DNA from 2 places in the Glaciecola sp. MF2-115 genome. Region 2 is predicted to be linked to the other one. Evidence: predicted binding sites of a transcription regulator. Region 2 holds the regulator's gene; the other holds the start of a gene.
What was found. The regulator FNR, encoded in region 2, switches genes on or off when oxygen is low (the NO sensors DNR and NnrR bind a similar motif). The targets are predictions, from matches to a motif close to TTGATCTAGATCAA.
Positions count from the first base shown of each region.

Region 1: ACKLNX_RS14060 (DUF3149 domain-containing protein) is a predicted target of FNR. The motif match lies at 13,991-14,004, and genes of this name have one in related genera.

Region 1 is NZ_JBLBVM010000055.1:184,588-201,247, forward strand. Features, by position in the region: gene argS (arginine--tRNA ligase) at 1-1,445, shown strand, start outside; gene ACKLNX_RS14010 (energy transducer TonB) at 1,563-2,126, opposite strand; gene ACKLNX_RS14015 (NADPH-dependent FMN reductase) at 2,454-3,026, shown strand; one part of gene prfB (peptide chain release factor 2) at 3,174-3,248, shown strand; one part of gene prfB (peptide chain release factor 2) at 3,250-4,272, shown strand; gene lysS (lysine--tRNA ligase) at 4,299-5,840, shown strand; gene ACKLNX_RS14030 (ketopantoate reductase family protein) at 6,054-7,028, opposite strand; gene ACKLNX_RS14035 (pseudouridine synthase) at 7,010-7,741, opposite strand; gene ACKLNX_RS14040 (Hpt domain-containing protein) at 7,750-8,316, opposite strand; gene ACKLNX_RS14045 (M16 family metallopeptidase) at 8,552-11,404, shown strand; gene gshA (glutamate--cysteine ligase) at 11,518-13,095, shown strand; gene ACKLNX_RS14055 (hypothetical protein) at 13,294-13,935, shown strand; gene ACKLNX_RS14060 (DUF3149 domain-containing protein) at 14,080-14,199, shown strand; gene smrB (endonuclease SmrB) at 14,202-14,789, opposite strand; gene prmB (50S ribosomal protein L3 N(5)-glutamine methyltransferase) at 14,889-15,818, shown strand; gene aroC (chorismate synthase) at 15,929-16,660, shown strand, end outside.
Region 2 is NZ_JBLBVM010000056.1:9,141-25,800, reverse strand. Features, by position in the region: gene ACKLNX_RS15320 (sulfurtransferase) at 1-704, shown strand, start outside; gene ACKLNX_RS15315 (LysE family translocator) at 701-1,342, shown strand; gene ACKLNX_RS15310 (hypothetical protein) at 1,391-2,107, shown strand; gene ACKLNX_RS15305 (glucosaminidase domain-containing protein) at 2,100-2,876, shown strand; gene ACKLNX_RS15300 (DUF2987 domain-containing protein) at 2,876-3,517, shown strand; gene rssA (patatin-like phospholipase RssA) at 3,518-4,426, opposite strand; gene ttcA (tRNA 2-thiocytidine(32) synthetase TtcA) at 4,437-5,336, opposite strand; gene uspE (universal stress protein UspE) at 5,641-6,543, opposite strand; gene fnr (fumarate/nitrate reduction transcriptional regulator Fnr) at 6,729-7,469, opposite strand; gene ACKLNX_RS15275 (sulfite exporter TauE/SafE family protein) at 7,512-8,165, opposite strand; gene ccoS (cbb3-type cytochrome oxidase assembly protein CcoS) at 8,165-8,368, opposite strand; gene ACKLNX_RS15265 (heavy metal translocating P-type ATPase) at 8,395-10,803, opposite strand; gene ACKLNX_RS15260 (FixH family protein) at 10,822-11,313, opposite strand; gene ccoP (cytochrome-c oxidase, cbb3-type subunit III) at 11,424-12,380, opposite strand; gene ACKLNX_RS15250 (cbb3-type cytochrome oxidase subunit 3) at 12,385-12,558, opposite strand; gene ccoO (cytochrome-c oxidase, cbb3-type subunit II) at 12,558-13,163, opposite strand; gene ccoN (cytochrome-c oxidase, cbb3-type subunit I) at 13,176-14,609, opposite strand; gene ACKLNX_RS15235 (hypothetical protein) at 14,834-15,262, shown strand; gene bfr (bacterioferritin) at 15,263-15,730, opposite strand; gene bfr (bacterioferritin) at 15,732-16,205, opposite strand; gene ACKLNX_RS15220 (cation:proton antiporter) at 16,390-16,660, opposite strand, start outside.

The sequences.
Region 1 (16,660 bases), on a different contig from region 2:
GCGCATTGCAGGATAGTAAGTTGACCGTTGAAGCGCATGAAAGCAAAACGATTGTCGTTGATTATTCTTCACCTAACTTAGCCAAAGAAATGCATGTAGGCCATCTGAGAAGTACTATTATCGGCGATGCTGTTGTTAATGTCCTTGAGTATTTAGGTCACAATGTTATTCGCCAGAACCACATGGGGGATTGGGGAACGCAGTTCGGCATGTTGCTGGCACATCTAAATGACCAGTTAGCTAAGTCATCTGTAGCCGAGACGGCACTGTCCGATCTCGAAGACTTCTACCGCGCAGCAAAAGTACGATTCGATAATGAAGATGGTTTTGCCGACCGAGCTCGTGAGTATGTGGTTAAACTTCAAGGTGGAGATCTGGATTGTTTGAGACTCTGGCAACAGTTTATCGACATTTCAATTCAGCACAGTGAAGAAGTTTATAAAAAGCTAAACGTTAGCCTAGAGCGTGAGCATGTAATGGGTGAGAGTAGTTACAACCACGATCTAGCCAATGTGATTAAAGACTTAACTGAGAAAAATATCTTAGTAGAAGATCAAGGTGCGAAACTTGTATTTATCCCTGAAATGTCCAACAAAGACGGCGACCCAGCGGTTTATATAGTGCAGAAATCAGGCGGTGGTTATTTATACGCAACGACTGACTTAGCTGCAATCAGATATCGCGCAAATACTCTCAAAGCAGACAGAACGCTTATATTTACAGACGCTCGACAAGCACTTCACTTTAAGCAAACCGAAATTGTCGCACGTCGTGCTGGTTATTTGGCAGAAACAGACAGTTATGAGCATTGCCCATTTGGCATGATGTTGGGCAAGGACAACAAACCCTTCAAAACTCGTTCAGGTGAAACAATTAAGCTCTCAGACTTGTTAGATGAAGCTATTGAACGTGCGGCAGTGCTTATCGGCCAGCGTGAATCAAGTTTGAGCGAGAGTGAAAAGCAGCAAGTTGCGAAAACTGTCGGAATTGGTGCGGTAAAATATGCCGACTTGAGTAAGAATAGAACCACGGATTATATTTTTGATTGGGACACAATGCTAAGCTTTGAGGGGAATACAGCGCCGTATTTGCAATATGCGTATACTCGAGTGAAAAGTATTTTCCGCAACGCAAAACAAGATATGGATACTTATCACGCCAAGGTAGCAGTCGCTTCTCCGCAAGAGCACGACTTAGTCGTTAAACTCATGCAATTTGACGAAGTGCTAGAGTCAGTAAGTAAAGAAGCTACGCCCCATATTATGTGCAGTTATTTATATGAGCTGGCAAGTTTGTTTATGCGATTCTACGAGGCGAACCCAGTATTGAAAGCTGAAGTAAGTGAGGCCGATAGAAATAGTCGCTTAGGTTTATGTGCTTTAACTGCAAAGACGCTCAAAACAGGTCTTGAAATACTTGGCATTGAAACCTTAGAGTCTATGTGATTTTGTCTTAAAGAAAAGTAAGGTTTAAGCTAAAAAGTATCTCTGAGCAACAAAGTGCTAATTGAATTGACCCTCGAATGTTTGACTGAACTTTCGGGGGTTTTTGTTTTAACTGTCTTAATCAACTAAGCGATAGGTAGAATTTAAACTTGTTCCTTTGCTCGTTAGTCCGCTGGTTCTCTTGTCACTAGCGATAACAGCAATCACATCATCACCATTGCAAACGTTTTGAGTGACAGAAGCACAATCTTTACGTTTGTTAGTACAAAATTGAAAGCGTGTTTGAGTTTCAATTTCTTTATCAGTTATCGATGTTTTAATAGACTCAAAATTCCAACTTTTTACTGCTTTATGAGCTTCTCGTGCAAAACTTTTATGACTTGCTGCTACAACGTTTATGTTGCTGATTTGGTTTTCAGGACTTAACGTATATTTGACGGTCGCACACCCTGATATTTTCCTAGTTGAAGCCTCAGAAGGGTATCTTGCCGTTGATCTGTCGATGCTTTGCCACGTGCTCGCTGAAAGCGAAACGAATTCTCGGGAAGTTTTTATAGGTTTATCGGCATTTGTGGATGTACTAATAGATTCAGCAGCACTTGATGATTGTATTACCGAGAACTGTGTCACGGTGACTAATGCGGCAATTCCAATTGCTTTGACAAATAAATTGTTTTTCATAACACTGTCCTTAGAAGAAACATCACATTCCATTATTGATGTGGCTTAAATATAGAGGTCGAATTTTATACTGTCAACCTCTTTAGTGCCTTATATCTGGTACGACAAGTGCGCTGCATCTCACCTCAGCCAATCCCATCCCAAGCCATTTTCGCTTTGTGTTTAACTAGTTCTATTAGATTGCTAAACTAAGCAAGTGAGCTAAAAGAGTTTGAGCTTTTTATTCAATAGAAGAGTAACAAGAAACAAATCAAGGTATCTCTCAGTCAAGCGCCATAAGCCAAAACGCTAAGAGTGCCGCAACAATTATTAAATTAAGGGAACAATATGCAAAAAATACTCGCATTTGCCGGCAGTGGTCGCAAACATTCATACAATTTCAGTATCGCTAAATGTGCTGCACAAGGTGCACAGATTGAGGGAGTAGAAGTGACTGTTATCGATATGTCAGAGTTTGATATGCCCATTTTCAATGAAGATTTAGAAGCAGAGGTAGGACTGCCAGAAAATGCGAAAAAGTTTAAGCAATTACTCATGTCCCATGACGGATTTCTAATTGGCAATCCGGAATATAACAGCGGCTATAGTGCGCTAATAAAAAATGCTATTGATTGGGCTTCAAGAATGGAAGAGGGCGAAAAACCGCTACAAGCATTCAAAGGTAAATACGCGGCACTTATTGCAGCTTCACCAGGGGCTTTAGGCGGAATTAGAGGCTTAGTTCCTTTACGCATGTTATTGGGCAATATTGGAATGAACGTGCTCCCAAATCAGGTAGCAATTGGTGGCATCGATAAGCTTGTCGATGAGCAACACAATGTTTCTGATGAAAAGACACAAAAGAAACTACATAACTTAGGTCGAAGTCTTGCCGAAGCCGTCTTACAAGCTGCTAAATAGCCTAATTTAAGAGTTAAACAAGCTTGCTAATAGCTTAGAGAATAAAAATCTATATTTTCTGGCTATTTGCAGGCCTTACCATCTATTAAAATCATCATAAATTCTGTAATATTCACGCTCTTAAATTTTTACTTATAATATTGGCATATGTTCGAAATTAATCCCATCCAAACCGCTATTGCAGACGTTCGTCAAAGAACTGAATCGCTTCGGGGGTACCTTTGACCTCGATGTTAAAACCGAGCGTTTAGAAGAAGTATCGAGAGAGCTTGAAAATCCTGATATTTGGAATAATCCTGAACAGGCACAAGCTTTAGGCAAAGAAAAAGTGATGTTGGAAGAAATTGTGTTAACTATTCAAAAGTTAACGCAAGGTACAGATGATGTTGAAGGTTTACTCGAACTAGCGGTCGAGGCTGAAGATGAAGAAACCTTGAATGATGCTCAAGCCGAGTTAGATGAGCTGATTGCTGATCTTGAAAAACTTGAGTTCAGAAGAATGTTTTCAGGGCCTAATGATGCCAACGACAGCTATATCGATATTCAGTCCGGATCTGGCGGCACTGAAGCGCAAGATTGGGCGAACATACTTCTTCGCATGTACTTGCGTTGGGGTGAAGCTCATGGTTTTAAAACAGAGCTAATTGAAGTCTCAGAAGGTGATGTCGCCGGAATTAAGAGTGCGACAATTCGTTTTGGTGGTGAGTATGCATTTGGTTGGTTACGAACTGAAACTGGTGTTCATCGTTTAGTTCGAAAATCACCTTTCGATTCTGGAAGTCGCAGACATACTTCGTTTGCATCGGCATTTGTATATCCAGAAGTAAGTGATGATATTGAAATAGAGATAAACCCAGCTGACATTCGAATTGATACCTATCGCGCTTCAGGCGCCGGTGGCCAGCACGTCAACCGAACAGACTCAGCGGTTCGTATAACGCATTTACCCACAAATATTGTGGTGCAATGTCAAAATGATCGTTCGCAACACAAAAACAAAGATCAGGCATTTAAGCAATTAAAAGCCAAATTATATGAATACGAATTACAGAAACAGAATGCCGAGAAACAAGCTATGGAAGATGGTAAATCGGATATAGGTTGGGGAAGTCAAATTCGTTCATACGTGCTAGATGATTCTCGTATTAAAGATTTGCGAACCGGTGTTGAAACACGAAATACACAAGCCGTTTTAGATGGCGACTTAGATAAATTCATTGAAGCCAGCTTGAAGTCTGGCCTTTAGAAACGAAGCAATATACAGGACTACACATGAGTGACCATCAGCAAGACGAAAATAAATTGATTGCAGAGCGTCGTGGTAAGTTAGCGCAAATACGCGAAAACTGCCCTTCAAATGGCTTTCCAAATCAATTCAACCGTGAGCATTACGCCCAAGATTTGCAGGCGACTTTTGGTGAAAAAGACAAAGAGACACTCGCGAACGAAGCTAACAAGGTTAGTATTGCCGGTCGAATTATGGCAAAACGTGGTCCATTCATGTTGCTTCAGGATATGACAGGACAAATACAGTCATATGCTTCAAAAGATGCACAGAAAGACATTAAAGAAAAATACGGCACACTGGATATCGGCGATATCATTGGTGTGACAGGTGATCTGCACAAGTCAGGTAAAGGTGACCTATATGTTGATATGGCTGAGTATCAGTTATTAACAAAAGCCTTGCGCCCTTTACCTGAGAAATTTCATGGTTTAGCGGATCAGGAAACAAAGTATCGCCAGCGTTACGTCGACTTAATCACGAACCCTGACACGCGCAATACTTTCAAAATTCGTAGCCAAATTGTGAACGGTATTCGTAGTTTTCTGACTGAGCGTCATTTTATGGAAGTTGAAACTCCAATGTTGCAAGTGATTCCAGGCGGCGCAACAGCCAAGCCGTTTACAACGCACCACAATGCACTCGATATCGATATGTACTTGCGAATCGCACCGGAGCTTTACTTGAAACGCCTTGTTGTAGGTGGTTTCGAGCGAGTATTTGAAATTAATCGTAACTTCCGAAATGAAGGTTTGTCGACGCGTCACAACCCTGAATTCACTATGCTAGAGTTTTACCAAGCTTATGCGGATTATAATGACTTGATGAACCTAACAGAGGAAATGTTGCGTTACTTAGCCAATACGGTAATGGGCACGTCAATTATCACGAATACAGTTAAAAATGCTGAAGGCGAAGTTGTTGAAACTAAAGAGTACGATTTTGCTAAGCCTTTCCAACGTCTGAGCATGGGCGATGCCGTTCTTAAATACTGGCCTGAAGCGAACGCAACAGCGATAAATGATCCTGAAAACCATTTACCAGAAATGAAAGCTATGGCAAAACAGCTACATATTAAAGAGCCTGAAGTTGATGGCATATGGGGAGCGGGCAAGTATCTTTGTGAGATATTCGAAGCGACTGCTGAAGAGCAATTAGATCAACCTACTTTTATCACCCAATATCCTTGGGAAGTGTCGCCTCTAGCGCGTCGTAATGATAAAAACCCATTCGTGACAGATCGATTCGAGTTTTTCGTAGGTGGCAGAGAGCTAGCTAATGGTTTCTCGGAGCTAAATGATTCTGAAGACCAAGCAAGTCGCTTCAAGAAGCAAGTCGAAGAAAAAGACGCGGGTGACGATGAAGCAATGCACTTCGATGATGATTACATCACAGCATTGGAATACGGTTTACCGCCAACGGCTGGTGAAGGCATTGGTATCGATCGCTTGGTTATGTTGTTTACCGACAGCCCAACGATAAAGGACGTAATTTTATTCCCGCATATGAAGCCTCAATCACAAGAATAAGTGCAAGAGCAAATACGAGGGTAGAAGTAAAAGCGCAATTAAAATACCAATTGAAAGAGCCATCACGAAGCTCACTAAAGAAAATTGGTAGTTAAATTAGAAAGCCCGATATTGAATTATATCGGGCTTTTTTGTGATTATTGAGTTTGCCGTTTCTGTCGCATTGAAGGCTGTGTTGCAGTTATTTATTCTTTCTAAAGACTTAAGTCGTAATTATTTTGCAGTACTTATTTGAGTATAAAGTTGACGAATAAAGTCCATTTTCATACCCGTTTCTTCTCCTTTCTGAAGTAAAAAACCCAGTATTCCTTCAACTTCGGTTTCGCGACCATGATGGAAATCTTGATGCATGGACGAGTAGTTTAATTTAGTGAGTTGTATCACATTATCTATATGTGCTGATAAGGCATGATTATCTATCGGTAAGTTCATAAATTCGTAAAGATCGAATACTTCGTCTTTTACTTTTTTGACCTCTTCAGGGTAATTTTCTAATTCACCGTTTTTGCAGTTTTTCAACGCAGTTAGTGGGTTTATCACGGCATTTACTGCTAGTTTTTGATAAAGAGCGAAAACAATGTCCTCGCGCCAGTGAAAGTTAGGGTGTAGTTTTTTCACATAGTCTATATTCAAATCGGGTGTTATTAGATGTGCTTCATCGGTATTTGCAAAGCCCATTTCAAGTTGACCGATTGCAGTTTGAACAAACGAATTTGCTGATGTTTTATAAACACCATCAGTCGTTGTTGCTGCAAGCAAAAAGTTGTTCGGTAGGTACTTTTCTGCTAATTCAATGCCGCCCATACCATTATGCAAGAGCATTACGCTTGTGTGATTCGGTAAAATAGGAGCAATCGTTTTCATGACACTTTCTAGCTGATAGTGTTTAACCGGTATGACGATGAGATCTAATTTTGAAAGCGTGTTTTCATTGATGAAACATTGTTTACACTTTAAGGTTTGTGTTTCACCATTTTCCGTATGTATGGTAAGTGTTTGAGAGGGATCGTAGTGATCTCTAATCAGCAGTTCAGTTTCAATATTTTCGGCGTTTTGTATACTTTTCACATTCTGTATGCCTTGCACATTCTGCATACCTTGCACATTTTGAAGATGATAGGCTAAGTTAACGCCAATAGCCCCTCTACCAATTATGCCTATGCGTTTTATCACGTTGCAGTCGGCCATTGCATTAACCAAGGGAGTGGTTGTTTTGCGAGAAATGCATGGATATGACCAATGAGTGCACCACTTTTTGGTAAACATGATATCTCAAAAGGCTCATTCTGGTAATGAAACTTCATGGCATAGCTATGTAGATACATGCGATCTGATTCACTACCTTTATAGCGCTTATCGCCGACGATGGGTGAGCCAAGAGATCTCAGTGCGACTCTGATTTGATGTGTTTTTCCCGTTAGTGGTTTAAGCAAACATATGCGCATAGCTGGTGGAAGCAAATGCTTATCGCGACTGTTATCATTGCTTATAGAAGTAGCGTTTTTAGCGCTTTCAACTTGCAACGAGAAACTGAAGAATTGCGTAATCGCTGGGTTTTCTTGACCTGTCGTTAATTTCCAATCGCCATTTCGTACTTTTTTCATATCTCCCTTGATCATGCCTTGTTTCTTTTTAGGTTTATGATCAATTAAAGCAATATAGTATTTTTGAATCGTTTTCGCTGCAAACTGTTGTGATAAGTTGGAAGCAGCTTGTTGGTTTTTTGCTAAAAGTAGACAGCCGGATGTATCAGTGTCAAGTCTATGAATTAACCAAAGTTTTTCGCAATTAAACTGAGATTCAGCAATCGGTATAATCGCCTTTTCAGAATCATGCATAGGCATTCCGATAGGCTTGTTTACCACCATAAAGTTTTGGTTTTCCATCACAAGTTCAAGCATCAGTGTGCTTAATTAGGTATCTTCTTAAGGACGTCAATTGCTTTGGGGTATTGCAGCTCTTCTATTAGTTGAATTAAATCAAGGGCAGCTGCTTCTTCAATACCCAAGCCTGCAATTAAGTTTGTTAAAGTTTCATCGTCAATGAACTCGTTTTTATCTAAACGATTAATTAGTTCAGTTTTGCTCTGCTCACGAGAGTGAGTGGATTCTGATAAATTTGCTTGGCTAGTATCTTTCAAATCTTTATTGCGTATTTCAGTGCAAGTATCCGTAACTAAACGACTAAACTCATCTGCGATGGTTTGATTAGTTTCGCTAACTCTTAACAAGGCATCAAAACGAGTTGAGCAATCGTACAGTGCTTGAAGCCCTAAATTGCCTGATATGCCCTTTACAGTATGCACCTTCATTTTCGCATTATGGAAATCATTATCTTCGATTAATGCCATTACTTCGTTCGAAACATCAGCGAATTCCGAAACAAATCTACCCAGCATTTTACTCAAAAGTGCCTCGTTGCCGCCTAGCTGATTTAGCGCGAAGTCATAATTAAGAATGGGCAAATTAGTTGACATATTTAGGTCCAGTATTTAGTGAATGGCTATACATGATGCAATGAGGTAATGCATAATACGATATTGTGTTGGTTTTTATAAACCTACATACAATATATTGCTTATACAACAAAAATACTAGTCTACATTGAGGCCAATTATTGCCCTAATATTCACTGAGCTTGAATTAAGCAGACTAGCATTACCAAGGTGTAAGGATTACACCGACTAAAACAATAATTTAAATAGGCGAAACATGATTAAAAATTTTGGAAGAAAAGCGTTGCTAGGTGCATTTGCCGCTTCAGCGATCGTGCTAGGTGGTTGCGAAACGATCAGCACCGACAATGTGGCAACGGCTAAAAATAAAGATACCGACAATTTATCGGGCTCGATAATCAAATATGAAAAATATGAGCTAGATAATGGTCTAACCGTGATTTTGCACGAAGACCAATCGGATCCTTTGGTAGAAGTTAACATCACCTATCATGTTGGCTCTGCTCGCGAGGAGTTAGGACGCTCTGGTTTTGCTCACTTTTTCGAACATATGATGTTTCAGGGTTCTGAAAACGTAGACGATGAAGAACACTTCAAAATAGTCACCGAAGCTGGTGGAACCATGAATGGTTCGACGAATAGTGACATCACTAACTATTACCAAACTGTGCCGGTGAATCAGCTAGAAAAAATCCTTTGGTTAGAATCAGATCGAATGGGATTTTTACTAGACGCCGTGACACAAGAAAAATTTGAAAATCAACGAGAAACCGTCAAAAACGAGCGTGGTCAGCGAGTTGACAATCAACCGTACGGCTTACGTTTTGAACGCACTGGGGAAGCTCTCTATCCTGTAGGTCACCCTTATTCATGGTCAACAATTGGCTATGTTGAAGATTTAGATCGCGTAAACGTAAATGACCTAAAGAAATTCTTCCAAAAATGGTATGGCCCAAATAATGCGGTGTTAACCATTGGTGGGGCAATTGACAAAGCACAAACTAAAGCTTGGATTGAAAAATATTTTGGAAGCATTCCTCGCGGTCCAGAAGTAAAGAAAGCGCCTAAAGCGCCTGCGACTTTAGATGAGACGCGTTATATTACTTTAGAAGATAAAGTGCATTTGCCATTGCTGCAAATCACTATGCCCACTGTTTATGCGCAACATCCAGACGAAGCAGCTTTGGACGTATTAGCAAATATTCTCGGCGGTGGAAAAACCTCTTTGTTGTATAAAAATATGGTGCAAAATGGCTTAGCTTTACAGGCGTTTGCTGGCCACCCTTGTCGTGAACTTGCGTGTGAATTTCAATTACTAGCATTGGTTAACCCACAGAAAGTACAAAGCTTAAAGCAAATGCAAACCATCATTGATGAGACACTAGCCGAATTTGAAACTCGTGGTGTCCAAGATGATGATTTACAGCGCACTAAAGCTGGTATCGAGAGTAGCACTATTTTCGGTTTGCAAAGTGTCGCAGGTAAAGTTCGTCAATTAGCCAGTGGTGAAATTTTCTATAATGAACCAGACGGCATACAGGCTGACATCGAACGTTATAATTCAGTTACAAAAGCTGATGTCATGCGCGTCTACAATCAGTATGTTAAAAACAAACCTGCCGTGGTTTTGAGCATTGTGCCAAAAGGCAAAGCTGAGCTTGCGGTCGCCGAACAAAACTTCTCATTACCAGAACGTAAGTTCGAGGAAAGCACGGCTTCTGTTGATGATATCAAACAAGCAGATATAAAAGATGATTTCGACCGCAGTGTTCAGCCTACAGCGGGTGTTAACCCTATCGTAGGCATTCCAGATTATTGGAAGCATTCCTTCGAAAACGGAATTGACATACTTGGCGTGGACACCGACGAGACACCTACCGTTTTTATCAATATAGCGATGGAAGGTGGTGTACTGCTAGATTCTGTTGAAAAACCAGGTGTTGCTACAATGACAGCACAAATGATGAATGAAAGTACCGCACTTTCTAGCAATGTGGAAATGGCGAATCGTCTAGCATTGTTAGGTAGTAGCATAAGCTTCCGCTCATCGGGTCGCTATACAAATATCTATTTATCCTCACTGACTAAAAACCTTGATGAAACCCTAGTGCTTTTAAAAGAAAAACTATTTTCACCCGGTTTCAAAGAAGATGATTTTGCGCGCTTGAAACAGAACACCTTACAAGGTTTACAGCAGGCACTGAAAAACCCATCAACTTTGGCCAGTCGAGCGAGAGATATCGTACTTTATGGTGAAGACAGTATCTTAGGTATGCCAAGTGGTGGCACGACCGAGAGCGTGCAGGCAATTACCCTCGATGATCTGAAGGCTTATTATGATAGCTACTATCGTCCAAACTTTGTCGATATGGTAATTGTTGGTGACTTGCCTAAACAGCAAGCTGTAGCAGCAGTATCACTGTTATCTGCTTGGGAAGGCAAAGACTACAACTTACCTAAATTCGGTGAATTTGAAAATGCAGCAAAAGGTAAGATATACCTTGTCGATAATCCAGGCGGCGTTCAGTCCGTTATTTCAATTTTAAAGCATGCCTTGGTGTTTGATGCTGAGGGTGAATATTTTAAAGCTGGTTTAATGAACTTCCCATTGGGTGGCATGTTTAATAGTCGTATCAACTTGAACTTGCGTGAAGATAAAGGCTATACCTATGGTGCTCGAAGTGGTTTCAGTGGCGGTAAAGTAACCGGCACATTCAGCGCAGGTGCTGATGTTGCAGGACAACATACCGTAGCCAGTATTCAAGAGTTCTTGAAGGAAATGGATACCTTTCGTGAGTCAGGAATGACGCAAGATGAGCTTGAGCTAATGAAGAAAGCTTACACGCAACGTGATGCCTTAAGCTCAGAAACGCCAACTAGGAAAGCTGGTATTCTTATTAGAATGTTGGGTTATGACTTAGATAAGGAATATCGAGAGCGTCAGAAAGAAATTATCAACAACGCAACTGTTGAAGAGCTTAATGCTTTGGCTAAGAAGTGGTTAGATACTGACTCAATGGATATCATCGTGGTTGGTGACGCTGCAACTTTGCGAGAAAAACTCGAAGTGCTAGATAGAGAAATTGTAGATTTAGAAGTGCCAAAGTAGGTAAATCTTTGGTGTGATTTTATAATTTACACACTATACTAGTGACATACGAAATAAACACCCTTGTAGAGAGTATCTACAAGGGTTTTTTAAATCAGTAATGGAATAATAATTTGGCTAATCACTCGCTTAACTTTTCAAATCGCCTCGCAGCACTTTCTCAAACTAAGTTTCAAACGGCCTTGCCGGATATCAAACACGGTATCGAGAGAGAAGCGCTCAGAGTTAATCCAACTGGCGGTTTAGCCTACACGAAGCATCCGGAAGCACTCGGCTCAACCTTAACTCACGATTCTATTACTACTGATTTTTCTGAAAGTTTAATGGAATTTATTACGCCGCCTGAAAAACAACCTAGAACGACACTGGCACAACTTGCTGATATTCATAAGTTTGTTTATGAAAATATCGGAGAAGAGCGCTTGTGGCCAATGAGTATGCCTTGTTTCGTCAGTAAAGAAACAGCCATACCCATCGCACGATACGGCAGCAGCAATGTAGCGAAGATGAAAGAAGTGTACAGAAAGGGCTTACATAATCGTTATGGCAGCATGATGCAGGCGATTGCTGGCGTACATTTTAATTTTTCGTTTTCAGATGAGTTTTGGCAAGCTTGGTGTGACTTACATGAAGTAGAGAACAGCATTGATAATCGCTCTACTTTTCACTTCGATTTAATAAGAAACTTCCGTTCACTTGCATGGCTCATTCCATATCTGTATGGTGCTTCACCTGCACTTTGTAGTTCGTTTTTAGCCGGCAAAGAGAATAAATTCCCGTTTCAGCGCTTGGGTAAAGGCACTTTATATCTCCCTTATGCCACGTCTTTGAGAATGAGTGATTTAGGCTATACCAACTCTGAGCAATCTTCATTAAACATTTGTTATAACGACTTAAATTCATATGTAAGAACGGTTCGAGAGGCGATCAACACGCCTTCGGAACAGTATGCTGCATTTCCTTCGAATGACGAAGATGGTTGGGAGCAACTGAATAGCAATGTTCTGCAAATTGAAAACGAACTTTATTCTCCAATTCGACCAAAACAAGTCGCTAAGTCTATGGAGAAACCAAGTGATGCTCTCGAAAGTAGAGGCGTGAGTTACATTGAGGTGCGCGCTTTAGACGTCAATCCTTTCTCACCTTTAGGAATAGACGAAAACCAGTTCTATTTCTTGGATGTGTTTTTGTTGCATTGTTTATTGAAAGAGTCGCCTAACTTTACACAAGTTGCATACGATGAAAGTGAGCAGAACCTTGATTTAGTTGTTATTGAAGGTCGCAAACCCGGCTTAATGTTAAGCCATGATGGTGAGTCTATATCGCTACAGCAGTGGTCGACTGAGTTATTTAAGGAATTCAGTGAGGTTGCCAAAACTCTCGACGAAGCCAACGCAAACACAAAATATACTGCGGCAGTGGAGCGTGAGTTTGAAAAGGTGAAAGATCCAAATCAAACACCATCAGCGAAGTGGCTAAACACCTTGTTAGAGCATGATATTGATAACAGTACAATGGGGCTAGAGTTAGCGTTGGAATATAAAAAGTACGCTTCAGGCTTAAACTACCTTCATTTAACAGAGGAAATGTTCCATCAGCAGGCGAAAGAGTCTATTGAGTCTCGTGTTAAAATTGAACAAGCTGACACGAAAGCGTTTTCGGAGTTTATTAAAGATTATTTTGCGCGATAAAATGTATTTTTATTCATTATCGCTTCTGCTTACAGAATAAAATTGAGCGGCAATATATAAGATTAAGGGTAGGAGGAATGACACTGCTTACTATTCACAAGGCAAAAAAAAACCCGAATATTCAATAAGAAATTCGGGCTAATAGGGATTTAACAGGGAAACATGTTAATTCGTATATGTTAGTAAGAGTGGGTTGTTATGCAAAAGTTCAATTTTTTTAAAATCAAATTTTCATATTCGATTTTTATCGCATTAATTCTCGCATTATTAGGTGGTTGCGTGACCCAACCACCCAAAGAAAAAGAAAACCTTTGTGATATTTTCTACGAAAAACGAGATTGGTTTGACGCCGCCGCAGATATGCGTGAAAAATGGGGCGTACCTATTCATGTGCCTATGGCTATGATGTATCAAGAGAGCTCCTTCCGTCATGATGCCTTGCCTCCTAGAGATTATATTTTGTTCGGCTTAATACCTTGGGGACGAGTCAGTTCCGCGTATGGTTATTCGCAAGCAAAAACGATGACTTGGGATGATTACAAGCGAGAAACCGGGCAAATGTTTGCGAGTCGAGAGGATTTTGATGATGCCATCGATTTTATGGGTTGGTTCATTTCAAAAACGCATAAAATAAACAAGGTATCAAAGTGGGATGCTAACGCTCAGTACCTAAATTATCATGAAGGTTGGGGCGGTTATAAGCGCAAGTCATACCGAAAAAAGTCTTGGTTAATAGGGGTGGCGAGTAAAGTGGGAGAGCGCTCGAAGCGTTATTCAGCTCAGCTAAAAACCTGCGAATCTGATTTAGATAAAAACTGGTTCATGCGCCTAATTTCTTGAAACATTGATCTGGCGCAAACATTCCATTTAACTTAATATCTGCCGTATCTAATTATTGATCTCGATCATATGTGAGTTATCAAAAATCTTCTACGCTTACCTCATAGACAAAAACACAATTTAATGAGGTGAATTATGTTATCCATGATTTTCGGCGATGCAGTCGTCTGGGGTTCTCTATTAGGCATATTAATAATGCTAATTATGAGTGCTTATTTTACTTATATGTTTATTCACAATAGTGATCCTGACGAGCACAAATAAGCTTAATCGTATTTGTTGTGTTCTTCATTTTGTTTGATAAGAACAAGTAGGGCGCTTTTACCGCCCCATTCCATGGTGGCTTGGTGAAATCCTAGTACATAAGGATGTTGAATAAGCCAACTGGGTACTTTACGTTTCAAGGTGCCTGTGCCAATACCGTGCATTATGCAGACGCAAGTGTAATGTTTGCGATGAGCTTCGTATAATAATGCCGCAATTTCACTTTTTGCGGCTTCTGCGTTGAGTCCATGCAAGTCTAGCAACAGCTCTGGTGCTATTTCACCTTTCTTAAGTTGCTTCACTCTATCACTACGTTCACCTTCTGCGACGTACTTTAAAGGTCCGCCAGCGCTAAAGCTGGCTTCAAAGCCATCGGAAAACTCAAACAAGGCATTCGCCTTTTTCTCAACAGCCGTATTTGAATGCTGTCTTTGTTTCAATTTGCGTATGCGATCGGCATGGCTTAACTCGTGACGATCGTGCTTTACTGGCTTTACACCGTCAAATAATGAGCTAAAAGAAATATCATCCTGCAGTTCTTCACTGTTGGATAATTTTCCTTTCGATAAAATTGAAGTTTTTTTCTTCATAAGTGCAGATAACAAGCGAATTTGATTGAATTTTTGCGTATTATATCAGGATTGATTCTATATTGAGTCAGTATTATTGCTATCTCACCTGAGGATCCCGTGAATATACAACAACCATCTCATCCCCCAGAACTAGTCACCGTACTAGACTGGATCCGCTATTCTATCTCGTCATTTTATCAAGCCGGTATTTTTTTTGGTCATGGTACAGATAACGAGTGGGATGAAGCCTGTAGTTTAGTTTTCCAAGCGCTCAATTTGCCACTAGATATGCCAGTGGTGCGTCAAGAGGCTTTGTATCAAGCTCGTGTAACGGAAGCTGAAAAAGCACTAATGAGCGACTGGTTGCAGCAACGCGTTGAACTGCAAAAACCATTGCCTTATATCACTAACCAAGCATGGTTTGCAGGTATGCCATTTTATGTAGATGAAAGGGTATTAATACCGCGTTCACCGTTCGCTGAGTTAATTCTTCAAAACTTTGAACCTTACTTAAGTGAAGAACCTGCTCGTATACTAGATCTCTGTACCGGGGGAGCTTGCATAGCAATTGCCTTGGCAAATCAATTTCCTGATTCCATTGTGGATGCTGCCGATATCGATACCGATGCGCTTGACGTCGCCTCTATGAATATTCATGAATATCAATTGGAAGAGCAAATTATTCCTCTTCAATCTGATTTGTTCAGCGGTTTGGAAGGTCAGCAATATAATCTTATTGTTTCAAACCCACCATACGTTGACGCACAAGATATGGCTGACTTGCCCGATGAGTTTCATCATGAGCCGGAGCATGCTTTAGCCGCAGGTGATGATGGCTTGGACTTAGTTGACTTAATGTTACAGCAAGCCCCTGATTATTTGTGTGATAAGGGATGGTTGTTTATAGAAGTCGGAAACAGTGAAGTGCATGTGGCAGAGAGATTCCCTGGGCTCGACGTGACTTGGTGTGAACTGACGCTGGGCGGAAGTGGTATTTTTGCCATTCAAAAAGAAACGCTGCTTAGCTATTTTCGAAATGCTCAATAGCACTGTTTTATAACTAAATTGGTTTCTTTTGAACACGACGCTTATCAGTGTTTATGCTGGGCATCATGAAACTAAAAAAAGTAATTTGAAAAGTAATAAGGAAGGAACAAATGTCTGGTAACACAATAGGTAAGATATTTACCGTAACCACCTTCGGAGAAAGTCACGGCATAGCGATCGGTGGTGTAGTGGATGGTTGTCCTCCAGGGCTAGAATTGCATGAAGATGATTTGCAAGGCGACTTGGACAGACGTAAACCGGGCACGTCTAGATTTACGACAGCAAGACGAGAAGACGATGAAGTTAAAATTCTCAGTGGTATTTTTGAAGGTAAGACGACAGGCACGAGTATTGGCCTGTTAATCAATAATAAAGATCAACGCAGTCAAGACTACTCGAAAATTAAAGACTCTTTCCGTCCCGGTCATGCAGATTACACCTACCAACAAAAATTTGGTTTTAGAGATTACCGAGGCGGTGGTCGCTCTTCTGCGCGTGAAACTGCTGTGCGTGTTGCGGCAGGCGGTATAGCGAAAAAGTACCTCAAGCAACAATACGGTATTGAGGTTAGAGGGTATTTAAGCCAGTTGGGTCCAATTGCGGTAGATAAAGTCGATCACAATGTGACAAACACTAACCCTTTCTTTTGCCCTGATGATACAAAATTGGAAGCGCTAGAAACCTATATGAAGGACTTGAAAAAGGAAGGTAACTCAATAGGTGCTAGAGTTAGTGTCAGCGCTACAAACGTGCCTGTGGGCTTAGGCGAACCAGTATTCGATCGACTTGATGCTGATATTGCCCATGCCATGATGGGTATCAATGCGGTGAAAGGGGTTGAG
Region 2 (16,660 bases):
AGAGCGACTTTGTCGATCATAATGCCTCTTTAAGTAATATGATGCCAAATCGCGAGGTTTTCCAAGCCTCTGCACGTAATCTTGGCTTGAACATAGATGATGAAATTGTTGTTTACGATGACTTAGACAATTTTTGTGCATCAAGAGCTTGGTTTATGTTGTTATCTATGGGTTTTGAGAACGTGCGAACACTTGACGGCGGTTTAAAAGCTTGGAATGCTTCGTCTTTTGATACACATTCAAACTTATCTCAAGTCAGCTCCCCATCGAATGTAAGGCTTAATCCTTCAAGCTATTTTAGCTTCGTAAATGCTGATTATTTGGTAGATAAACTTAGTTCTAACTCATCTCAGAGAAAGGTTTATCAGATAATTGACGCTAGAAGTCCAGGGCGCTTTGCAGGTTCCGAAGCAGAGCCAAGAGAGAACATGCGTTCCGGTCATATTCCCACCTCAGTCAATATTTATTATGCTAGCTTACTCGAAGCTGCTTGTTTTAAGAGTAAAGAAAGCTTGCGCGCCATGTTCAACGAAAATAATATTCAATTGGATAATGAGATTATTACTAGTTGTGGAAGCGGAATAACAGCCTGTATCATTGCGCAAGCAGCTTATTCTTTAGGAGCATCTTGTATTCGAGTTTATGATGGAAGTTGGTCAGAATGGGGAGCTAGCCAGTCGTTCCCAGTCGAGGTAAGTCAATGAGCGACCTTTCGGTGTTTAATTGGTTAGAATTCTTTTCTATTGCGCTCATTCATTTTTTTGCTGTCGCAAGCCCTGGTCCTGATTTTGCTATTGTATTAAAACAAAGCATACAGCAGGGGAGAAAGGCGGCTATAGCAACAAGTATAGGGATTGGCAGCGGGATTCTTTTGCATGTTGTTTATTCGCTCGTTGGCATTGGTATTATTATTAAAACGACGCCATGGTTACTCAATGCTTTGCTTTATTTAGCCGCGGCTTATTTAGCCTGGATAGGTATATCAGCGCTTAGAAGTAAACCTACGAATGCCAGCACCGAAATACCGTCTACTATCAATGCATCAAAGAGCTGGAGCAAATCGTTCATGCTTGGCTTTTTTACTAACGGTTTAAACCCTAAAGCAACGCTTTTCTTTTTATCGGTCTTTACTGTGGCGATTTCTGCTGACACAATTTTAGAGCATAAAATTATTTATGGCTTGTATATGGCGCTTGCAACGGCTGCTTGGTTTATATTTTTATCTGTCGTAATTACACATAAACGCGTACGAGCATTTTATGAATTAAATGGTTATATTTTTGACCGCGCAATGGGCGTCGTACTAATCGTTATGGCGGTATTTTTAGTATTCAATAGCTAATGCTAACGATGTTCGTAAACAGCAAACTAATTTGGAATGAATTGAGCAATGATTAAAGCACCGTCACAAGATTATCAAATTGATATTAAAGCGCTTTTAGAGCGAGGTAATGTAGCAACGAAGAAAAATTTACCCGTAATCTTAAGGTCTTTATTTTTTGTCATTTTTATAGTTTTGCTTTCGTTTGTAGCATTCTTCAATGTTTACAATATTGAAACTGTTGCTCAACTGGAAGCCTTGCAAACTGAAACCTATTTTTTGAATATGATCCTTACAGTTTTGTTAGCGCCATTGTGGGCAGGGATCGCTATGATGGCTGTTAATACAGAAAGAAAAAAAGATATTAGCTTTAGCCAATTATTCAACTTCACATATTTAATCTTAGGTTTAGCAACCGCCGAGTTATGTATCTCTTTATTAACTCAAGTAGGCATGAGCTTATTTATTGTTCCAGCTATTTATATATACATAACAACGAGCTTTACTAAATTTTTGATTGCAGATAAAAGAATGAGCCCTTTTGTTGCAATTAAAGTATCAATTCAGATGGCCAATCAGCACTTGTTTAAACTAAGCATGTTGTTCCTGATATTCTTTGCCTTGGCTTTGCTGGGTATGATAACGTTTGGCCTAGCATTCATTTGGATTACACCACTTTACTATAATGTAACGGCTATACTCTATAACGACTTGTTTAATTCTCAAGATGAGGATCAAAATGTAGAGCACCTTACAAATACCGAGGAGTCACACTTTGATGCATAAATTGAAAATAATTTCGATTTCCGCTGTCGTTCTTTTACTCGTTTTATTTACGATATATTCTCTGCAACCAGAGAAGTCTGAAATTCAAGAAGTACCACAGAGTATTTCTGCGAAAAAGCCCATCCCTGACTTTTCAAAATATCAGATTAGTTTAGAAAAGAAAAAAGCATTCTTTGAATATCTTAGACCCTCAGTTGAAACACAAAATGGTCACATATTAAGACAAAGGGAGTTTATTCAAGGGCTCAGAGCTAAACACATTTCGGGTGAAATGATTTCTGAACGCCAAATGCAGGAACTTGAATGGCTCGCAAAAGAGTACAGAGTCGACATGGGGGAAGACTTAGACCCGGTGTTTGAACGCCTTCTTAATAGAGTGGATATTATCCCTGTTGAACTAGTATTAGTGCAATCAGCTAATGAGTCGGCGTGGGGAACATCTAGGTTCGCTCAAAAGGGCTATAACTTCTTTGGACTTTGGTGCTTTAGAGAAGGTTGTGGTTTTGTTCCTAAACGTCGTAATGATGGTGCTGCCCATGAAGTTGCCAAGTTTAATAATTTATCTAGAGCGATGTATACCTACATGCGCAACTTAAACAGACATGACGCGTATCGTGAAATGCGCGCAATAAGGAAAAAACTTCGTGACGAAATGAAGCCTATATCGGCAGTCGCAATGACTGAAGGGCTTTTGAAATACTCTGAACGTGGCGAAGAATATGTACATGAGCTCAAACAAATGATTCGAGTCAACAAGGAACATATGTAATGCTAAAGAGCGTTGTTATTACTGGGCTGTTTATATTTTCATTTTCGAATGTGGCGGCAGCTGATGAAGTAGAAGTAAAATACAAAACGTTCTACAGCCATGTTAGAAAACTAGACAATGAAGACACTCAAGCTCTGCAGTTCGCTTTTGGCTTTAAGCACGTTACTAGCGGTAAGCTTTGCACCATAAATTCCGCACGAATCAGTACCGAGAAAGTGCAACTGCCTTTAACTATTTCACCTGAACAACGTTTTACGGTTCAATCTGAAAAAGCCTTAAGTCTCGCCAACGCTTTTGTGGTGATTGATTTTAAAGAACCTTCAAATCAATGTGATATCTCTGTTCAACTTGAAACTAAACCAGAGTATTTGAAGACTAATTACACTTTTGAAGAGCTAAGATTTATCTACCAACAATATGAAGCGTTTTTTAATGAAATGGGCAGCTTTTTGTCATTTATGATGCCTACAGTTAAAGGATTAACCTTTCAATTTAGCGACAAAAACTTGAACGAATCAAGTAGAACCGGCGAGCTTGTAAAAGAAGGTCTGTTAATACTAGATGATGAGTGGTTTGAGCGCAGGAAAGGGCTGAAGCTGAATACGGCGCCGTTACGCATAACGGCGCTAGCAAGCAAATAGTTAGTGAGTCTCGATTAAATTCATTTGATAGGCAATTTGTTGGGCGAGTCTTTCGACCGCCTGGCTTCCCTTTGCTCCGATCTCAATTGCTCGATGAAATTCGAGGATACCAACATCATTTAATTGTGGTTCGATGAGTATATCTGGTGGCTCGCCGGCCAAGCGTGAACGAGTAACTCTTGCTTGTAAAATCTCTAAAGAACTACTCATGACACCCACGATACTAGGTGGTGTCTTTTTGCTTTGCTTTGCGTCCGCTGAAAACCATTTCTTAATAAAACCGTCGCTCGCTTTATCAAGCATCTCATCGGTCTTCTTTTGGCTTTCTTCGTGCTCTTTCTCATATGTTTCTATGAGCCTTGGCCTAAAATCCGCACTCAGGTTCACTGCAATGACGAAGTCAGCCCCCATTTGCCGACATTGATTAACAGGGACTGGATTAACGACAGCACCATCAACTAACCATCTACCATTGTGATCAACTGGACTGAAAAGGGCAGGTATGGCACAAGACGCTTGAATAGCATCACCAATTTCACCGGAATTGAAAACAACTTCTTTTCCGGAGTAAAGATCGGTTGCAACACACGCAAACGGAATATTCATTTCCTCAAATGTAGGTGCGCAAAAATCTTCTTTGAGTTTATCAAATACTTTCTGGCCGCTAGCTAAGCCACCACGACGAAACCCTACACCAAGCAGTTTAAAAACTTGCCATTCAGTGAGTGTATTAGCCCACGCTTCAAGTTCGTCCAATTTACCACTTGCAAATGCTGCTCCAACATATGCACCAATAGAACAGCCAGCGACAACATCAACCTTGACTCCCGATTTCTGCAACGCTCGAATAATACCAATGTGAGCCCAGCCTCTAGCGGCTCCAGCACCTAAAGCAAGTCCAATTTTCATGTCGCTCCTTTTATAAGTTGGCTATTTGAATAACTAAGGATTCATCAATATTGGTTGATGAAACTTCCTCACTATTAAATTCGTATTCTTTTTTGGGACTAGTGCGGTCAATTGACAAGGTTTCAAAATCAAACAATTGAGTGTCAGCCATTTGGCTAGGACTAATATTTTGAAATGATTTGAAGATGTTTTCGACTCTCCCTGGTGTAAGCTTGTCCCAGTCGGTCAACATTGCTTTGATATTTTGACGCTGCAAGTTTTCCTGTGAGCCACACAGATTACAAGGAATAATAGGATAGTCATTCACTTCAGCGAGTTTTTGAATGTCTTTCTCACGGCAGTAAGCCAATGGTCTAATGACAATATTACGTTTGTCATCTGAAAGTAGCTTTGGCGGCATCGATTTCATCTTCGCACCGTAAAACATGTTGAGAAAAGTGGTTTCGACCATGTCATCCATATGGTGGCCTAGCGCTATTTTAGTGGCACCAATGGTTTCTGCGAATGAATATAAGCTTCCGCGACGCAGACGAGAACATAAACCGCAAGTCGTTTTCCCTTCATCGATTTTTGCTTTCACTACAGAGTAGGTGTCTTTGTCGATAATGTAATACGGAATATCTTTAGATTCTAAATACTCAGGAAGAATGTGCTCTGGAAAGCCAGGTTGCTTTTGATCTAAGTTCACGGCAATTACATCAAAATGTATTGGGGCCGATTTTTTCAAGCTGAGCAAAATATCGAGCATAGCGAATGAATCTTTACCACCACTTATTGCTGCCATGACAACATCGCCATCTTCAATCATATTGTAGTCAGCGATGGCTTTACCTACATTCCTACGAATCTTCTTCGTTAACTTATCATTATTGTATTTTTGCTTTGGATCAAAGCTCGCAATTACGCTCATTATTCATTCCGACAGCCGAAGGGCTCAAACTTATTAATAAAATACTTCTCACACCTACAAGCGAAATATTGATACAGATGCAAAGTAGGGTGCTTTCCAATGCCGTGTATATTAAAGCTTGTTAACGAGGTAAGCAATTAACAAAACGTCGGCACAAGAAAACCTTATGAGAGCAATTGTAAATACTGAACTGTGTAAAATACATAGCTTAAGCTGAGCTAAGCAGTGAGCTAGTCAAAACAATGAGCTAATCAAAGCATTAAGTAACTCGATACAGTGAACCACTCAAAACAAGTCGATGAACTTAATCAGGTTTTACAACTAAGGTGTCACACTCAACGGCATCTATAATCAGTTCAGCTGTATTGCCTAATAACGCTGCAGATAAACCTTGTCGACCAACCGAACCAATAACAAGCAGTGTTGCTTTGTTTTTCTTACATATTTCTGGAATGATATCTTCAGGTAAGCCTTCTAATACATGAATATTGGCTTCTTCAAGTTGGTATTTTTGACCTAGTTCTTGCACCTTTTTAATATGTCTTTCTTCAACTGACTTGTTATACACTTCGGGTGAAAAGTTAGGAACTTCGACAGCAATATGTAATGGGGCTCCCGCATAAGAGTTGGCAAAATGCACTTCTGCATTGAGTAAGTCTGACAAAGCATGAGCATTCTCAGCAACTTTATCGCTCAATGATACATGTGTGTCATCTCTTGCAGAAACTCCTAGAGAGGCGACGATGGTGGCTTCCTCTGGCCAATCATGTGATTTAACTAGTAAGACGCTGACTGGGGACTTTCTAAGTATATGCCAATCGTTTGGTGTAAAAATACTGGAGGAGAGTAAACCATGCTTCTTTGTGCTTTTTATAATTAGGTCACAAGCTAATTCATTACAGGTGTTGACAACTGAATCGTGTAACTTCTTCTCCCAAGTCACTAAGATTTCTACCTTACTCTCGCACTTGAATTGTTTAACCAAAGCTTCTAGTTTTAATTTGGCTTGTTCCATCATTGCTTGTTTCATGTTGAAGCGTTCATCACTTGTTAAAACAGCCGCCATATCGTATGACTTATCATAAATACAGCTAAGGGCGACAATTTGCGCCCCTGTTTTATCAGCAATGCTTAAAGCACGCTGAAGTGATGTTTGTACTTCTGATTTAGGATCTACAACGGCCAGAATTTTCTTACAAGTAAACATATTGCTCTCCAAAACTTATCATTCTATTTTTATAGTTTGGATCTATTTTAGATAATATGCCAGTAAGATCATTGCCTTAGATCAAATGACTGTGGAATAAAAGGCTAAGTCCGCTTTCGTTTAACAGTGCTGCATGTTTAACATACTCAGCCTTTGAAGCACAGAGCGTTTAAAATACTAAGATTTTAAACGCAGACGCGTGAGAAATTTATTTCCATATCGGGTAATCGCTGATTGATAGCATCAAAATCAATAATCGAAATCAATTTACCATCTACTTTAATCAAAGACTCTTTTTGAAAGCGCGTTAACAATCGACTTATCGTTTCAACGGTAAGACCCAGGTAGTTTCCAATCTCATTGCGTGTCATAGATAAATTAAATTGCTTGGCCGAAAAGCCTCTCTCTTCGAACCTTTGAGATAGGTCACTGAGAAAATATAATAAGCGTTCTTCAGCATTGCGCTTACTAAGCAACATCATTAGATCGTGATCATGCTTTATTTCGGCACTCATGAATCGCATTATTTGTTGTCTTAGTTTAGGAAGTTTCACCGACATTTCATCGAGAGTATCGTAGGGAAGCTCACATACCATCGCAGTTTCAAGTGCTTGTGTATAGCTACTGTGCTTATTATCATTTAGCGCATCAAACCCAATGATGTCGCCGGGGAAGTGAAAGCCAATGATCTGTTCAACACCATCTTTATCACTGACATATGATTTAAAAGAGCCAGATCTTACAGCATATAAAGAATGGAACTGATCACCGTATTTGACTAACTTATCATTCTTGTGGAGTGGTTTCTTGCGCTCGATAATGTCATCTAATGATTCTAGTTCGCTTTTGTTTAAACTAACGGGTAAACATAAGTGACTGAAGCTACAACTTTGACAGTGAATCGACAGTTCTGGACCTTTGGCCATGACTTACTCTTTTTGATTATTTTCAAAGTAATTATGACCTATTTAAAGCTTTAAGGTCAAGATAAGTGCAAAGCAAAGCAGAAATAGTGAAATGATTTTTCGTGTCACTCTATGCTGAAAAATGGGCACTAAAAAACCAGCTCCAATACTCGTCGCTATTAGTGTGGGTAATGTACCTAAACCAAAAGAAAACATGATCAATGCGCCTTGAAAAACAGATTCACTCGCCAAGGACCAGGTAAGTACAGAGTAAACTAGCCCACAGGGAAGCCAGCCCCAGATTGCACCGTAAGCTACTGTATAAATTGGGTTTTTAAATGGAATTAGTTTTTTTGATATGGGTGAAATTCGTTTCCAAACTTTAGCACCTAATGCCTCTAATGCAGATAAACCTTTGTACCAATCACCGATATACAAAGCGAGTAAAACTAAGAATACAATGCTGATAATTTGCAGAATCGGTATTGAAGTTTGAATATTGACGCTGGCAATACCACCGATGAAACCGGTTAAAGCGCCAGCCAAAGTGTAACTGAGTATACGACCAAGGTTGTATGAAAGAATATAGGGAAGTTGAGATTGTCCTTTTGGGATAGCAAAGGAAAACGCACTAGCAATTCCTCCGCACATACCAATACAGTGCACGCCGCCAGCAATACCAATAAGAAATGCACCTAGGAAATTGATTTCTAGCATTATTTTATATCTTCGGAATTTTTAGCTGATCCCTTTGACTCTTGTTTGTCTTTCTTCTTTTCTAAATCGTCATCAAACAATATGCTAAAACCTTGACGATCTAAATCCTCAAATTGATTAGACCTTACAGCCCAGAAAAATACGATGACAGCAATACCCACGAGAATGATGGCGAGGGGGATCAATACGTAAATAATACTCATAAAAATCTGTCCAATGTAATCTTAATCTAATTCTTAAGCAGACGCGTCGAATTGTAAACGACAATAATGGAGCTAATTGACATGCCAAGCGCTGCCATCCATGGAGTTAAAAAGCCAGCCATCGCTAAAGGTAATACTAATACATTGTATCCAATTGCCCATGCCATATTCTGCTTAATTTTTCTTCTGACTCTTTTGGCCATTGATAAAATGAATACAAGTGACTCTAGCTGAGGGTTTAATAAGATAATATCGGCAGCATTTTTCGCTAAGTCCGAGGCGTTTCCAACGGCTAAAGATACATCGGATGCCGCTAGAACAGGTGCATCGTTAATACCATCTCCGAGCATTAAAACTCTTTTACCTTCGCCTTGTAAGCGCTGTATAGTTTCTAGTTTCATTGCTGGAGTACATTGAGAGTAGCTAGCATCGATACCTAACTTTTGCGCAACGTCCGAGACATTTTTTTCACTATCACCACTGAGAATAATGGTTTTATAATTGGCCAATTGACTCAATACATCTGCTACATCGTTCTTAATCTTATCAACTAGCCAGAATGCTGCACTTAGTTGACCATTTTTAGTCATTATAATAGTCGCGTCTGCAATTTTATGTTGTATTAGCTCTTGCTCACTTAAAGCAACATAGTTTGCGGATCCTAGCTTGTAGAGAGCGTTGTCAACTTTACCAGAAATCCCGTTTCCAATACTTACTTGAAACTTATCTATATGACGATGGCTTTCTTCTATTTCACAGTGAGTAAAAGCGCTAGCTATAGGATGTTCTGAACGAAGTTCTAATGAGCTTGCAATCGACAATAAAGTTTCGCGCTGTGCGTCTTTTGCAAACCACATTTTTCCACAAGAAAACTCACCATATGTGAGTGTGCCTGTTTTGTCGAATACAATGTCAGTGATATCGCTCAGTTGCTCTAAGGCATCTGCTCGCTTCAATAGAATGCCATTCTTATTTAGATTAGCCATGGCGCATGTAAGCGCTGAAGGAGTTGCTAAACCTAAAGCGCAAGGGCAGGTTGCAACGAGGACTGATATTGCTATCCAAAACGCATGAGGACTATCTTGTATGAACCAATATGAGTAGGTTAACACAGTGAAGGCTAGCACAATCGCCCCAAAATGCTCGCTAAACTTATCAGCCATCAAGGCAACTTTAGGTTTGTTTGTCATTGCTGTTTCTTGCAAGCGCAAAATCTGATTAACCATGGCATATTTAAGCGTTTTGGTGACTTTAATCGTAATAACACCAAGTTGATTTAGTGTACCGCCATAAACTAGCTCACCTTGTTGCTTAGCAACGGACTCAAACTCACCGGTCAATAGTGACTCATCAACTGTGGCTTGTCCTTCTACAACTTCACCATCTACCGGAATAATTTCGCCAGCTTTTACTAAAACAAGATCATCTACTTTCAATTGTTTTGCTAAAACACCTTTTATTTCTCCATCTACCCATTTGTATGCTGTAAGTGGGATATGTTTTAGCATATTTGAGGATATTAGGTTGGCTCTGTAACGTGTGCGTTGTTCTAAAAAGCGACTAATTAGGAGAAAGAAAATAAACATGCAGATGGATTCAAAATACACTTCTGCATCAGCTTGGTTTACAGTGATTATTCCAGCAATATACGTGGATAAAATAGCGATCGTGATGGAGATATCCATATTGATTCTTTTAGCTAAGGTGGCTTTTAACGCGCTTAAGTAGAATACGCTGCCGGAATAAAGCACTACTGGCGTGGTAAGCACTAAACTAACCCAATTAAAGTATCTAGTCGTTTCAGCGTCGATACTACCGAAGAGGTCAAAATATTGCCCCATAGCGAGCATCATTACCTGCATCGTCATCAAGCCTGCCAAGCCCAACTTCTTTAGGTAGCTTTTTTGTTCAATTTGGAAGGAGAGTTCGTGGCTATCTGCCTGGAATGGGAGAGATGCATAACCTATTTTCTTTAATTGCTGCAATAACTGTGAGAGCTTGATCTGTTCATCGTCCCATGAGATCAATGCTCGGCGCGCACCAACATTAACAGAAACTTGCTTTACACCTACAACTTTGGCTAATTGCTTTTCAATTAACCATCCGCAAGCCGCACAAGTAATTCCTTCGACGGTTAATTGGATTTCTTTATTATTACCGCTTTCCAGTACAAAATCTTCCTGCAATTCAGGCTCATCATATACTGATAGTTTACTCATTGTATTATCAAGCGCCGAGTCGCCGCGTGCAGCTGGCTCGGTTCGAAATTCATAGTAGCTTTCTAAGCCATTATCAACTATTGAGCTTGCAACGGCTTGGCAGCCGGGGCAACACATATTGTGACTCTGGTTTAATATGGTGACAGGGTATTTGTCACCTTCAAAATTAGGAAGACCACAATGAAAGCAGTCTCCCTTCGATATACTAATCGCCATTGTTGTTAGTAACACTCATTATGGATTAAAACTGATAGCCGTATATGTGGGTAATGTAATGGTTTTTTGAACCTTCCAGTGTTCGTCTAGTGGTGTTAATCGTAATCGCCACTTACCTTTTATTGACGCACTTGCTTCTGCTCTATAAATACCAGAAGCATCTGCAAGTAAAAGCACTTGGAAGTCTTTATCTTCTTGTGTCACATGAAAGAAATCTAATCTTAATGCTTCTTTGCTTTCTGGTGCTCCGGTTAGAAACTCGACACTGATAAGCTCATCACTTATTTTCAGTTGGGTGCTGATATTCAATGCTCTCGCGGCTTCGACTTTATCTAGTCGTGCATTAATCGATTTACCTTCTTTATAATAATCATCGACAACTAGGCTATTGGTACCGTCTGTCGCAAAACTAATGACAATGCCACCAACAATAAACGATGAAACGGGTATGCAGATTAAAAACCATGGCCAGAACTGTTTGTACCAAGGTTTAATGTCTGACTCTTCCATAGGATGTAAACTCTTCTTTTTAAGTGATAAACGGGGTTTGAATAGATAGGGAGTATACTGAATTGGGCATAAAAAAGCCCCGTTAATACGAGGCTTTCAGTGTTTTATATTTACTTATTATTCGACAAACTGTAAACGTAAGCTGCAACAACGTGTACTTTATCTTCACCTAAAGTTTCGTTAAATGCAGGCATTACACCATTACGCCCGTAATAAAGGGTTTGCGTAACGGTTTTCGTGTTTCCGCCATATAACCAAATATTATCAGTCAAGTTAGGTGCACCAAGCATTTGGTTCCCTTTACCGTCAACTCCGTGGCAGGCTGCACAAACCGCAAACCTTGCTTTACCAGCTTCTTTTAATCCTTGATCTACGTCACGGCCACTAAGGCTAAGCGTGTAAGCTACTACTTCGGCAACACCATCTTCACCCATACTGTTTAACCAGCCTGGCATCGCGCCTTTACGGCCAAGGATCAAAGTTTCTTTAATCTTGTCGCCGGAACCACCATACAGCCAATCGTTGTCCGTTAGGTTAGGGAAGCCTGATGCAGCACCTTTTGCGTTCGAACCATGGCATTGAGCACAGTTTTGTAAGAATAAACGCTGGCCAACTTGCACCGCTTCTTTATTCATCGCTAGCTCTTCCACCGGAGTTTTCGCATATTCAGCGAATATGGGATCAAACTTTTCATTAGCGTATTTGATTTGAAGGGCATACTCGTTCCAGTTTCCATCTTCAATATCTTTACGTAAGGCTAGCTTCGATTCCTCTAGACTGAGCACACCTTGGTTAGAACTAGTCCAACCTAACACGCCTTTGAACCCTCCTAAACCAGGGTAAAACACTAAATAAATGAGTCCCCAGACCATACAAATATAAAATAGTATTGTCCACCAACGAGGAAGCTGGTTATTTAGTTCTTCAATGCCATCGAAAACGTGTCCCATTGACTCGCCTTCAGGCACATCGGTAGAGTTTGATAAGCACCAACGTAAAAGCCAGTAACAACCTATAATTGTGCCCAGAGATATAACAGATATCCAAATTGTCCAAAACATACTCATAGGTTTAAGACTCCTGATCTTCTTTATTTAAGTTTTTCTTTGGTTCGTCATCGAACACTAAATTTGCTGCTTCATCAAAGCTCTTTTTATTGCGGCTGCTGAATGCCCAATAACAAACTCCAACGAAACAAACGAAAACGATGACCGTAAATATACTGCCTATAGTTGCTTGGTCCATTATTTTAAATGCGTCCCAAGTTGTTGCAGATAAGATATTAAGGCTTCCATTTCTGTTTTGCCTTTAACTGCAGCTTCAGCACCTGCAATATCTTCATCTGTATAGGGCATACCCAACATGCGGTTAACTTCCATTTTCTTAGCGATGTCGGCACCATCAAGTTTGTTTTCTGCTAACCATGGGTAACCAGGCATATTTGACTCTGGAACAACGTTTCGTGGGTTGATTAAATGCACGCGATGCCATTCATCACTATAACGTTGTCCTACTCGCGCTAAATCTGGACCCGTTCTTTTAGAACCCCATAAGAAAGGACGTTCCCAAACAGATTCACCGGCGACGGAGTAATGTCCATAACGTTCAGTTTCAGAGCGGAAGGGTCTTATCATTTGACTATGACAGCCAACACAACCTTCACGGATATAGATGTCACGGCCTTCCAATTCAAGTGCAGTATAGGGGCGTAAACCTTTTACTGGGTCTAATGCTTGTTGGTCAAACATCAGCGGTAAGATTTGCGCCATTGCACCAAAGCTAATGGCAACGAGGATAAGGACAGTTAATAAACCAACGTTTTTTTCTAATAACTCATGTGGATTTTTCATTATCGCTCTCCTCTATGCTGCAGCAGTTGCAGAGTTATCTACAATGCTTTCTTTAGGGGCACTAATTGTGCGGTAACAGTTGTAAGCCATAATTAGCATACCAACTACAACGAATAAACCACCAATGAATCGGACGACATAGAATGGCTTCGATGCTTCCAAGGACTCTACGAAAGAGTAAGTCAGAGTACCGTCAAGATTCACAGCTCTCCACATTAGTCCCTGAAGAACGCCTGACATCCACATTGCAACGATGTATAAAACAACACCAATCGTCGCTAACCAAAAGTGAACATTAATTAATTTCGTGCTGTACATTTTTGGTTGTCCAAACAGGATAGGTACTAAGTGGTAAATAGAGCCAATAGACACCATCGCAACCCAACCTAAAGCACCAGAGTGTACGTGACCAACAGTCCAATCAGTATAGTGTGAGAGGGCGTTAACCGTTTTGATTGCCATCATTGGACCTTCAAAGGTAGACATACCATAGAAAGACAATGAAACAATTAAGAAGCGGAGTATTGGGTCGGTTCTTAGCTTGTGCCATGCGCCTGATAAGGTCATGATTCCGTTGATCATTCCACCCCATGAAGGAACAAAAAGAACAATCGACATTACCATTCCTAAAGATTGAGTCCAATCAGGTAGGGCAGTGTAATGAAGGTGATGCGGACCAGCCCAAATATACAAAGATACAAGAGCCCAGAAATGCACAATTGACAAGCGATATGAATAAACCGGACGACCTGCTTGTTTAGGTACGAAATAATACATCATGCCTAAGAAACCGGCTGTTAAGAAGAACCCAACAGCGTTGTGGCCATACCACCACTGCATCATCGCATCTACTGCACCTGCATATATTGGATATGATTTCATGAAACTAACCGGAACAACCATACTATTACCAATATGCAATACAGCAACGGTAAGCATGAATGCGCCTAAGAACCAGTTTGCGACATAGATATGAGATGTGCGACGAATTACCAGGGTGCCAAAGAAGTTGATAATATAGGCAACCCAAACTAGTGTAATGAGTATATCGATAGGCCATTCAAGCTCAGCATACTCTTTACTTGATGTGTAACCAAACGGAAGCGTAACTACTGCAGCAACAATTACAGCCTGCCATCCCCAGAACGTGAATGCTGCGAGTTTGTCACTGAATAAGCGCACCTGACTGGTTCTTTGCACTATATAATAAGAGGTTGCAAAAAGAGCACAGCCTCCAAAAGCAAAAATAACCGCATTAGTGTGTAAAGGTCTTAAACGAGAGTAGGTTAACCATGGAATATCAAAGTTTAATGCAGGAGCAAATAATTGCGCTGCAATTAACACTCCTATTGTCATTCCAATTATGCCCCAAACAACCGTCATTATAGTGAATTGTCTGACTACTTTATAATTGTAATCAGGTTGTACTTGGCTTGTTTCGCTCATATCAATATATCTTCCGCGTCGAGAAAAAATAATTATATCTCAGTGTAGTCGACTTACTTGTTGATGCCTAGTTGAGTAGTGGCTTCAATTTAAGTAAGCTTGTGAGATCTCACATGCGAATAATAATGTTTTTAAATACAAAAAGATATATTACTTCAGTCACAATTGATCTCCGTCAATAAAGGAAAGTTTACGGTTAATAAATCGTTAAAAAAGAAAATAAAATGCAATCCAAAAACACACTTTTAATCTTCACAATCCTAATAACCATAAGCATCGCAGGGATTTATTATAATTTTGTTAATAAAACGAATGAGCCAGTCGATGCTTGCGATTTATCGAGCGAAAAGTGTACTTTCGTAAACAAAAATGGTGAAATTTCGATAAATTTTTTATCAAAAATTATCACTGAGGAAGAAATATTATTGTCAATTGAGCTTCCTGAAGGAATTCAACTCAATAATGCATGGATTGAGGGAGTTAATATGTACATGGGGAAAACACCCATCATTGAACAAAATGACGTGTTTGTGACATTTTTAGGAAGCTGTAATTTAGCAAAAATGCAATGGAGGTTAAATTTATCTGTTGAAGACGAAAACGGCCAAGTAGAAAACTACTCAGCCGTGTTTTTTACAACTCTTGATGAGTGATTACATTTGAGACTGTAAATAATTAGATAAGCCTAACCTTTCAATAAGACCAAGTTGCTGTTCTAACCAGTGCGCATGATCCATTTCTGTGTCGTCTAATAGGATCATTAACATGTCACGAGTCACAAAATCCTTCTCACTTTCGCATAACGCAATGACGTTTCTTAACTTATCAGCTACTTCATATTCTACTCGTAAATCACTCTGTAACATTTCAGCGACTGTTTTTCCTACTTTGTAACCAACACGGGTTTCCATGTCAGGCTCACCGCCTAAAAAGAGCATTCTTTCAATCAGTTTCGTCGCATGGCCTTTTTCATCGTCAAATTCGTGGTTGATGCGTTCGTATAATTTATGCAAGCCCCAATCTAAATACATTTGCGAATGCACAAAGTACTGATCCATAGCGGCAAGTTCATAGCCAAGTAGGGTGTTTAAGCCATCTATAACTTTTTTGTTACCTTGCATTTTAATCGTCCTCTACTTGTGATTGAAGATAGTTTTGTATTCCTAACTGCTCAATTTGATATGCCTGAGTATCCAACCAGTCAAAATGATCTTCTTCGTATTCCAGTATGCTAGCTAGAAGATCTCTTGATACAAAATCTTGCTGCACTTCACAAAGAGCAATCGCATCTTTCATCTGTGGGATTTGTTTTAGTTGAAAGCCAGCATCGCATTTCAACATTTCAACGGGTTCTTCACCAATATTTATTTTGCCAAGCATTTGCAGGTTGGGTAGGCCCTCTAAAAATAATATACGAGCAATTAATTCATCGGCCTGTTTCATATCTTTGATTGATTTTTTATAGCATTTCTCGTTGAGTGCTTCAAAACCCCAGTTTTTATACATTCGTGCGTGTAAAAAATACTGGTTAATAGAGGTGAGCTCTGTGGTTAGTACTTCATTGAGTACTTTTAAGACTTCGGGTTTCCCTTTCATTTTTCTACCTCTTAACTGAATTTATATAGACGGTGCTTAATAAATTTAGGTTAAATTACTTATATAACCATTATAGATAGCTTTTGAGTAAGATCAATTAAAATGAAAAATACTTCTTAAATATCAATACCATAGTAAAGAGAATGATTTTCATTAAGTCTTTGATTAGCAACTGAAAGGTATATTACTTACTGAGCATCTCAAAACTTTCCTCCGCGAAGCCTAAACCGGCCTCAGTGAAGAAGTTGAATACTTTATCTACACCAACATCTAATAGTGGCTGAACTTCATCTTCATAGCGCGCGATGGCGGCGATCTTTCCTTTATAGGAAGCTGACCTAAGTTGATTCGTGATGTTAGATGAGTCTTCAATCGACGGAAGTGCTAATAGAATGAGTTCAATATTACTAATGTCTACATTCTCCCATAAATCGATGTTTTCACCGTCCCCCAGT